Regions from separate parts of the Klebsiella sp. PL-2018 genome, predicted to be linked through region 2. Evidence: predicted binding sites of a transcription regulator. Region 2 holds the regulator's gene; the other holds the start of a gene.
The links. The regulator Fur, encoded in region 2, represses iron uptake genes when iron is present. The targets are predictions, from matches to a motif close to ATAATAATGAGAACNACTATCAA.

Region 1 (4,679 bases), 120 kb from region 2:
CTCAGGGTGGTGAGCGGCAGGTCGATGGCGGTCGCGTTGACCTGCCGCAGCTGTTCCGTTTCCGCCGCCGACAGCATATTCGCCTCGCCGCAGCGCAGGGTCGGATTATCGGCAAACTGGGCCAGCAGCGCGGAGAGTCGGGAGATATGGTTACGCAGCGTCCGTTCCTCGTATCGCTGCTTATTTGCCAGCACCTCCAGCGACAGCCCCCCGGCTTCATCCGGGAAGAGCGCCAGCTCCAGGTCATTGACCGGGCCGGTGGCCAGGGTGTGGGTAATGGCCTCCACGCCGTCGATATCCAGCTGATAGTCGAAGACTTTAATATTGAGCACCGGGCCAAACAGCGGTTCATCGCCCGCCGCTCTGCCGCTGTCGCGCACAATCTGTTCGGCGTCATAGCGCTGATGGCGGCGCATTTTCTTCAGCTGCCCGGCAAGACGCGTGGCCAGCTCCGGCAGCGTTTCCCCGGCGTCAATAGTGACCGCCAGCGGCAGAACGTTGAGCACCGGGCCGGTAGCGGTGAGCGCCGCAGAGCCCATGCGGCGCATAAAAATAAAGCCCGCGGCGTAGTCCGTTCGGCTGCACAGCCGTCCCAGCCACAGGGCGGTCAGCGCCAGCGCCAGATCGGCGCGCTGGCACTGCGGCGCCCCTGCCGCCAGCCGGCTAAAGACCCCGGCATCCACCTCCAGCTTCATGCGCCAGATATCGCTGCTGGTCGCCCTTCCCGCCAGCGGCGCGTCCGACAGCGAGGCCGGTGCCGGCAGCGCCTGACGCTGCGCCTGCCAGAACTGTTTGTCGCGCTGCCAGGCGTCGCTGCCGTAGTAGCGCTGATACTCTTCCACCACCTCGGCAAACGGCGTAAACGGGGAATCAGGCGTCGCTTCGCCGCGCTGCCAGGCGCGGTAGATCGCGGCGATCTGGCGGGTAATCGCCGGGAAGCTGAAGCCATCGACCAGCAAATGGTGGTAACGCTGATACCAGTACCAGCGGTTATCGCCCACCCGCAGCAGCTGATGGCAGACCAGCGGATTGCCGCCGTCCACCCGCAGGTTTTGTCCGAGGTCGGCCTGCATCAGCGCCAGCGCGGCCGCGTGCGGGTCGCTCGCGGCACGCAGATCCCGGTAATCCGGTTCGGCAAACGCACGATGTTCATCGACCCACTGCCAGGCTTCGCCGTTATCTTCGCAAAAACGCATGCTGAGGGTGTCGGCCTGCGACAGCCCGGTGACAATGGCCCGGCCGAGCAGTATCGGGTCGATATCACCGCGCAGCTCAACATAGTGGGCGACGCTCCAGGCGCCGGGCAGCGTCGAGAGGCGCTCCGCCATCCAGATCCCCGGCTGCGCCGCAACCAGCGGTAAACGTGTGGTCATCGTGGGCTCCTCAGGATGCATGGTGGGCGGGGGTCAAGGTAGACCAGTTTGCCGCCAGCCAGTCATTGCACGCCGCTAACGACTGCGGCGGGCACTCCACCGACCAGCCTTCCGGCAGCGCGCAGGAGTGCGGCCACAGGCTGAACTGCTGCTGGCCATTGCGCAGGATGTAAAACTGCCCTTGCGGATTGTCGAAGGGGTTACTGAATTGCATGTCTAATTCCTCGTAAAGCGCGCGTTGTTACTCATCACGGCATAAAGGCTGCCACAGCTGGATAAGCCCGGCGGTCAGCCCGCCGCGCCAGCACAGCGCATCATGCCCGCCGTCAACCTGACGCCAGAAAATCGTCTGCTGTTCCAGATGCGCCAGTAGCGCCTGGTTGGCGCGAAAAATGATCGGCTCGCGAATACCGGCTTCCAGCCAGATACGTAGCCCTTGCGGATGTAATTCGCCGCGGCTCAGGCGGTCAATCAGCAGACCCGTCTGCGCGCCGCCGCGATGCGGCCACCAGTAAGAGCCGGACTGGCTGAGCACGCAGCCAAAGCGCTGGGGCCAGTAGAGCGCGGCGAACATCGAGGCCAGGCCGCCAAAGCTCTGACCCGCCACCACCGTGCGGTCGGCGCGATCGCTGAAAGGCGCCAGCCGGTGAACCATTGGCAGCAGTTCTTCCTGAACCGCCTGCCAGAACGCCTCATTGCAGGGAAGCTCCGCGGCCCGGTGCGGATTATCAATCGCGTCAATCAGTAGATAAACCGCCGGCGGCAGCCGTTTTTCGCGGGTTAAGCCCGCCAGCGGCGCCCATACCGGCATGCTTTCTGCCCAGAACTGGCCATCCAGCAGGATCGCCAGCGGGCGCGCCTGCGGCTGCGCGTCGCCGGTGGCGTAAACCCATATCCGTCGGCGGTTGCCGAGTCGCTGGCTCTGCCATTCGATGCAGAGCGGAGGTGGATAAGGTTCATCGCGCAGCGCCCAGCCCGGCTGCTCCGGGGCTGCAGGCAGCTCCAGCGCGGAGACCGCGTGGCCGCGCCCTCCCTTCCAGCTTTGCGGATTGAGCGGGTCGGCAATCGCCTGCGGCAGCAGCCTGCGCCAGCCTTCGCGCAGCAGCGCGCGGTCCGGGCCGTCACCGTTAAAAAGCTGGGGGGAAAAGTCGTCGTCGCGGGCGGAAGGGATAAAGCAATAGCTGCCGCGCCAGGTCGGAGAAAGCGTGGTTTGCCAGCACCAGGCATCGGTACCGGGAATGCGCCGCAGGGTTTGCGGTACGGCATTTTTATGATGGTCAGTCACGCCGGTGATATAAATCCATACCCGCTGGATGGCCGAAGACGTTTCGTTGCCCGCCGGATCGCGCCACCAGAAGGTTACCCGATACGCGCCGTCAACGGCTTCGATTTGCGGGCCGGAGATATGCTGCCACCAGTCGTCACTTCCTGTCTTATGCATTCCTTTTCAACCCTATGTTTATCGTGACATTTATCAACAAACGCATTAATAAACGCAATATTTATTGATAATATTATTGATAACTATTTTCATTTGCAATAGCGTATTAGCGCGCTGTGGGAAGCGCGTCTTTCAAAATTAAACATGTCTGAGAGGGCTCATTTAGTCCGCGACGGAGCGCCCTTTGCCCTCGACTGGCAACATTGATACCGCCTCTCCTCCCGCTGGGAAGGGTCTTTTGGAGAAGGTGGCGACAAAAAGCAGGAATTACAATGAATAACAGGATCAAATCCCTGGCCTTGCTGGTCAATCTGGGAATCTACGGGGCTGCGTTTCCGCTGAGCGCGGCGGAAACCGCCTCCGATAGCAAAACCGCAACCGCTGATGAAACCATGGTCGTCACCGCCGCCGAGCAGAACCTGCAGGCGCCCGGCGTTTCAACCATTACCGCAGATGAAATTCGTAAACGCCCGCCTGCGCGTGACGTGTCGGAAATTATCCGTACCATGCCCGGCGTTAACCTGACCGGCAACTCCACCAGCGGCCAGCGCGGCAATAATCGCCAGATTGATATTCGCGGCATGGGCCCGGAAAACACCCTGATCCTGATTGACGGCAAGCCCGTGACCAGCCGCAACTCCGTGCGTCTGGGCTGGCGCGGCGAGCGCGATACCCGCGGCGATACTTCATGGGTACCGCCGGAGCTGATCGAACGTATTGAAGTCATTCGCGGCCCGGCGGCCGCGCGCTACGGCAACGGCGCGGCGGGCGGCGTGGTCAATATCATCACCAAGAAAAGCGACGGCGAATGGCACGGTTCATGGAACACCTACATGAACGCCCCGGAGCATAAAGAAGAAGGCTCGACCAAACGCACCAACTTTAGCCTCAGCGGCCCGCTGGGCGGCGATTTCAGCTTCCGCCTGCTGGGCAACCTCGATAAAACGCAGGCCGATGCCTGGGATATCAACGACGGGCATCAGTCAGAGCGTACCGGTGCGTACGCTAATACCATGCCTGCCGGGCGTGAAGGGGTTAAAAATAAGAACATTAACGGCGTCGTGCGCTGGGATTTCGCCCCGATGCAGTCGCTGGAGTTTGAATCCGGCTACAGCCGTCAGGGCAACCTCTACGCGGGCGATACGCAGAACACCAATACCAACGATCTGGTGAAAGAGAACTACGGGAAAGAGACGAACCGCCTCTATCGCCAGACTTATTCCGTCACCTGGAACGGCGGCTGGGATAACGGCGTGACCACCAGCAACTGGGCCCAGTACGAACGTACCCGTAACTCGCGTAAAGGCGAAGGTCTGGCGGGCGGTACGGAAGGTATCTTCAACAGCAACCAGTTCAGCGATATCGACCTGGCCGACGTGATGCTGCACAGCGAAGTTAACATCCCGCTGGATCTGGTGTTTAACCAGAACCTGACGCTGGGCACCGAGTGGAACCAGCAGCGGATGAAGGATTTGGCGTCAAATACCCAAACCTTTATGGGCGGCGATATCGACGGCTATGACAGCACCGGCCGTAGCCCATACTCGAAGGCCGAGATCTTCTCCCTGTTTGCCGAAGACAACGTGGAGCTGACCGACACCACCATGCTGACGCCGGCGCTGCGTTTCGATCATCACACCATCGTCGGCAACAACTGGAGCCCGTCGCTCAACCTGTCTCAGGGGCTGGGGGATGACTTCACGTTGAAAATGGGCATCGCCCGCGCCTATAAAGCGCCGAGCCTGTACCAAACCAACCCGAACTATATTCTCTATAGCAAAGGCCAGGGCTGCTACGCCAGCGGCACCGGTACCGGTTGCTACATGATGGGTAACGATGACCTGAAAGCCGAAACCAGCATCAAC
Region 2 (4,679 bases):
TGCCTGATCCTTCTGGTGCAAAGTTAACTAACTAGATCGTACCGCAAACCTTTTCGATCAATTCCGCAGGGAACTGCATTGACTGCATGATATGTTCGATCATGCTGCATTTGCGACCGGTATTGGTATTTGTAATGACCCACCACGGCGTCCCCGGTACCTGCTTAGGTTTCGTCTGATTACCGTTTTTCTGCAGCGTGCGTTCATCCTCAGCGAAATAAACGCGGGTGCGCCCGTGCAGGGACTCGGTCGCCTCGGCAAACACTTTGCTGTCTAAGGCGTAGAGGGTGGTCAGAACCAGCATGAAACGGTTTACCGCGCGCTTTTGTTCGGCGTACTCATCAGATAACAGCAGCTCACGCATAGCGCGAACTTTATCTTTCAGAGGATTGGCGGGTTTCACTTCAACGACAGGCGTTGGCGCAGGGGCCGGAGCGGCTTTCGCTACCGGTGCGACAGGCTGGGAAACGGCGGAAAACTTCAACATGCGCCGTAAAATGTCGGATGCGCTCTCGCCAATATGCTTGGTGTGGCTGGCAATATAGCTATAGAGTTCATCATCAACTTCAATTGTTTTCATCTTAATCCAGTGCGATATCTTTTTCTGAATACAAGTTGTCGGGATTATAGGGACAAATCCCAACCGCGGATAGCGTCAAACCAGGATGGCGGTAAAACTCGGATATCTTCCGGGTCTTGCAGCCGGATGGCAGAATGTCCAACATAATACCCTAACCCGACGGAGCGAAAAAAAGAACTTTGCCATGAAATTAAATAGCCGAGCGCAATCTGCACAGAATCCGCACAATAATCCCCCTATCGTCCTGGTCCACGGCCTTTTTGGCAGCCTGGATAATCTTGGGATCCTCGCCCGCGATCTGGTTCTCGATCGCGATATTATCCAGGTCGACATGCGAAACCACGGCCTTTCGCCGCGCTCGCCTGACATGACCTATCCCGCGATGGCCCAGGATCTGCTTGATATTCTCAATGAATCACAGATTGAGAAAGCCACCTTTATTGGTCACTCAATGGGCGGTAAAGCGGTGATGGCGCTGAGCGCGCTGGCCCCGGAGCGCATCGCGGGCCTGGTCGCCATTGATATCGCCCCGGTGGATTATCACGTCCGCCGCCATGATGAAATCTTCGCCGCCATCAATGCCGTCACCGACGCGGGGGCCGCTACGCGTCAGCAGGCGGCGACGGTCATGCGCCAGCACCTTAACGAAGAGGGCGTGATTCAGTTTCTGTTAAAATCTTTCGTGGACGGCCAGTGGCGGTTTAACGTACCGGTGCTGTGGGAGCAGTACGATAATATCGTCGGCTGGCAAACCGTTCCGCCCTGGCCGCATCCGGCGCTGTTTATTCCGGGCGGCAACTCCCCCTACGTCACCGATGCCTACCGCGAGACTTTATTAGCTCAGTTTCCCCAGGCGCGCGCGCACGTTATCGCCGGCGCCGGGCACTGGGTGCATGCAGAAAAACCGGAGGCCGTTATCCGCGCGATCCGTCGTTATTTGACCTCTATCGCCGCGTAACTGCCTAAAATATACTCGACCGCGCGGCTTAATGCCCGCGGCCGTTGGCGCAGCCCGTCGCCTGATGTATTATGGCGCGCTGTCTGCATCGGCTATGCCCGATAGCTTGTTTCCCCCGAAGTCACTCTGAATCATGGCAAAAGAACAAACGGACCGTACGACATTAGATTTGTTCGCAACTGAGCGTCGGCCGGGTAGACCGAAAACGAATCCGCTTTCGCGCGATGAACAGCTGCGCATCAACAAACGCAATCAGCTTAAACGCGATAAGAGTCGCGGTCTGAAGCGCGTGGAGCTAAAGCTCAATGCCGATGCTGTCGATGCGCTTAATGAGCTGGCCGAAGCCCGTAACATGAACCGCAGCGATCTCATCGAAGAGATGCTGATGAACCAGCTGGCAGCCCTGCGCGACCAGGATAAAGCCTAAAACCCTCAAAAAATAAGCTTTCGTGTAGCAGAGTGTGCAGTTGGGCGTGATTGCTGTTTCCGCGCCCTTCTCAGTTCTGCTATCATTGCCCCTATCTGCGGGCATTACGCCACTACCACATCATTAAGTTTCAAGAGGTTATTTTACTCATGGCAATCATCGGCATCTTTTTTGGCAGCGACACCGGCAACACCGAAAATATTGCAAAAATGATCCAAAAGCAGCTTGGTAAAGACGTTGCTGATGTTCACGACATTGCCAAAAGCAGCAAAGAGGATCTGGAAGCTCACGATATCCTGCTGCTCGGCATTCCCACCTGGTACTACGGCGAAGCCCAGTGCGACTGGGACGATTTTTTCCCGACGCTGGAAGAGATCGATTTCAATGGCAAACTGGTGGCTCTGTTTGGCTGTGGCGATCAGGAGGACTATGCTGAATACTTCTGTGATGCACTGGGGACTATCCGCGATATCATCGAACCGCGCGGCGCAACTATCGTTGGCCATTGGCCGACCGCCGGCTACCATTTTGAAGCCTCTAAAGGCCTGGCCGATGACGATCACTTTGTTGGCCTGGCCATTGACGAAGACCGTCAGCCTGAGCTGACTAACGAACGCGTGGAAAAATGGGTAAAACAGATTTCTGAAGAACTGCACCTCGAAGAAATCAAGAATGCCTGAGTCTGAACGGCGTAATCATCAGGTTTCGCCGAATTGATAGATAAAAGCAATCAAAGTTATAGCTACAAGTTTTTAACTTTTAATCACATATCTGTACAATGTCCTCTGATTTAACGGGGTCGCGTGAAGCACTTTGTAGCGAGTGCCTCGTTTTTGACAGCATACAAGGCCCGATGCTTGCAGTTTTCATTTCACCATGGCAGTTCTATAATGAGACGCATTACATCGGGTGATTCTCTGTATTACTTCCGCTGAAGGAAGTAGATCGTTTAGCAACAGGACAGATTCCGCATGACTGACAACAATACCGCATTAAAGAAAGCTGGCCTGAAAGTGACGCTTCCGAGATTAAAAATCCTGGAAGTGCTGCAAGGACCGGATAACCATCATGTCAGTGCGGAAGACTTATACAAACGCCTGATTGATATGGGTGAAGAGATTGGCCTGGCCACCGTCTACCGCGTACTGAACCAGTTCGACGACGCCGGCATCGTCACCCGTCATAATTTCGAAGGCGGTAAATCCGTTTTTGAACTGACGCAGCAGCATCATCACGATCACCTGATTTGCCTCGACTGCGGCAAAGTGATCGAATTTAGCGATGATTCCATCGAAGCGCGCCAGCGTGAAATTGCCGCAAGGCACGGTATTCGCCTGACTAACCACAGCCTGTACCTGTACGGCCACTGCGCAGAAGGCGACTGCCGCGAAGATGAACATGCCCACGACGCGGCAGAGAAATAATCACCGCATCGTATACCGCCAAAAGCCAACCTGAAGGTTGGCTTTTTTTTGCCCGGAATCTGCCGCCTCTTTCTCTCGCGCTGCAATACGTTTACTGTCAGTGCATCCTGACGTGTACGGAGAGTCGACATGGAGCTTCGCCAGCTACGCTATTTTGTGCGCATTATTGAAACCGGCAGTATGGGCCGCGCCGCGCTTGACCTGGATATCGGCGTCTCCGCGCTTAGCCAACAGATGGCGCGCCTCGAGAACGAACTCGCCATTCGCCTGCTGCAGCGGACGTCTCGCGGCGTAATGCCGACCAGCGCCGGCCTCGCCTTCTACTCCCAGGCGCAGCTCGCGCTGCGTCACGCCGATGATGCGGTTCTCGCCGCGCGCGAGGCGCGCCTTTCCGGCCACGTCAGCGTCGGTATGGCCCCCAGCACCGCCTCCGTTCTCGGGGTGCCTTTTATTCACGCGATGCGCGAAAGCTATGCCGACGTCCGCCTGCATTTGGTCGAGAGCCTCTCCGGTAACCTTGAACGCATGATCAACACCCGCCAGCTTGACTTAGCTATCGTGTTCCAGAAGGAGAAGCTTGTGCGCTGGAGCGCCAGACCTATTCTCGAAGAGCGTCTGTTTCTGATTGGCACCCATGACGTGCTCTCTCCCCTTCCCGAAGCGAGCATCTCGCCTGGCCAGCTGGCCGCTATCCCGCTGATTATGCCAAGCCTGGGGCATGGACTGCGCGGCAGGCTGGAGGCGATCTGCCAGGAGCATGCCCTGAGCGTCGATGTGGTGGCTGAAATCGACGGCCTGGCCCTGCTGATGCGCGCCGTCCGCGACGGGCTCGGCGCCACTTTGCAGCCGGGGGCGGCAATTTCCCATCTCGACAGCGAGTCCCTGAGAGTGATCGGCGTCGACAATCCGATACTCAGTCGACCTAATTTTCTCGTCAGCCTTTCCGATGATGAGCTGACTCCGGCAGGCCTTGCGGCCCGCGTAATACTGGCGAAAGTCATGCGTCAGCTGGTTGAGTCGGGTCGCTGGCCCGGCGCCAGCCTTTACGCAAACTAAACCCCCCTTTAGCAATACGCCATAGCGTCCAGCCGGCCGTAACGCATACATTTCCATTACAAATTTAACAATCAAGCAAAGCGTAATGGAGCCATAAATGGTGGATGTACTGGTCATTGGCGGCGGCAATGCCGCGCTATGCGCCGCCTTAACCGCCCGGGAAGCTGGCGCGTCCGTACTGCTGCTGGAGGCCGCGCCGCGGGAATGGCGAGGCGGCAACTCTCAGCACACGCG

Region 1: fes (enterochelin esterase) is a predicted target of Fur. The motif match lies at 2,885-2,907, and genes of this name have one in related genera.

What each region holds. Positions count from the first base shown of each region.
Region 1 is NZ_CP077673.1:1,579,667-1,584,345, reverse strand. Features, by position in the region: gene entF (enterobactin non-ribosomal peptide synthetase EntF) at 1-1,373, opposite strand, end outside; gene MKleb_RS07325 (MbtH family protein) at 1,384-1,587, opposite strand; gene fes (enterochelin esterase) at 1,615-2,814, opposite strand; gene MKleb_RS07315 (TonB-dependent siderophore receptor) at 3,087-4,679, shown strand, end outside.
Region 2 is NZ_CP077673.1:1,699,105-1,703,783, reverse strand. Features, by position in the region: gene seqA (replication initiation negative regulator SeqA) at 32-580, opposite strand; gene ybfF (esterase) at 765-1,538, shown strand; gene ybfE (LexA regulated protein) at 1,672-1,965, shown strand; gene fldA (flavodoxin FldA) at 2,115-2,645, shown strand; gene fur (ferric iron uptake transcriptional regulator) at 2,937-3,389, shown strand; gene tcuR (tricarballylate utilization LysR family transcriptional regulator TcuR) at 3,519-4,445, shown strand; gene tcuA (FAD-dependent tricarballylate dehydrogenase TcuA) at 4,543-4,679, shown strand, end outside.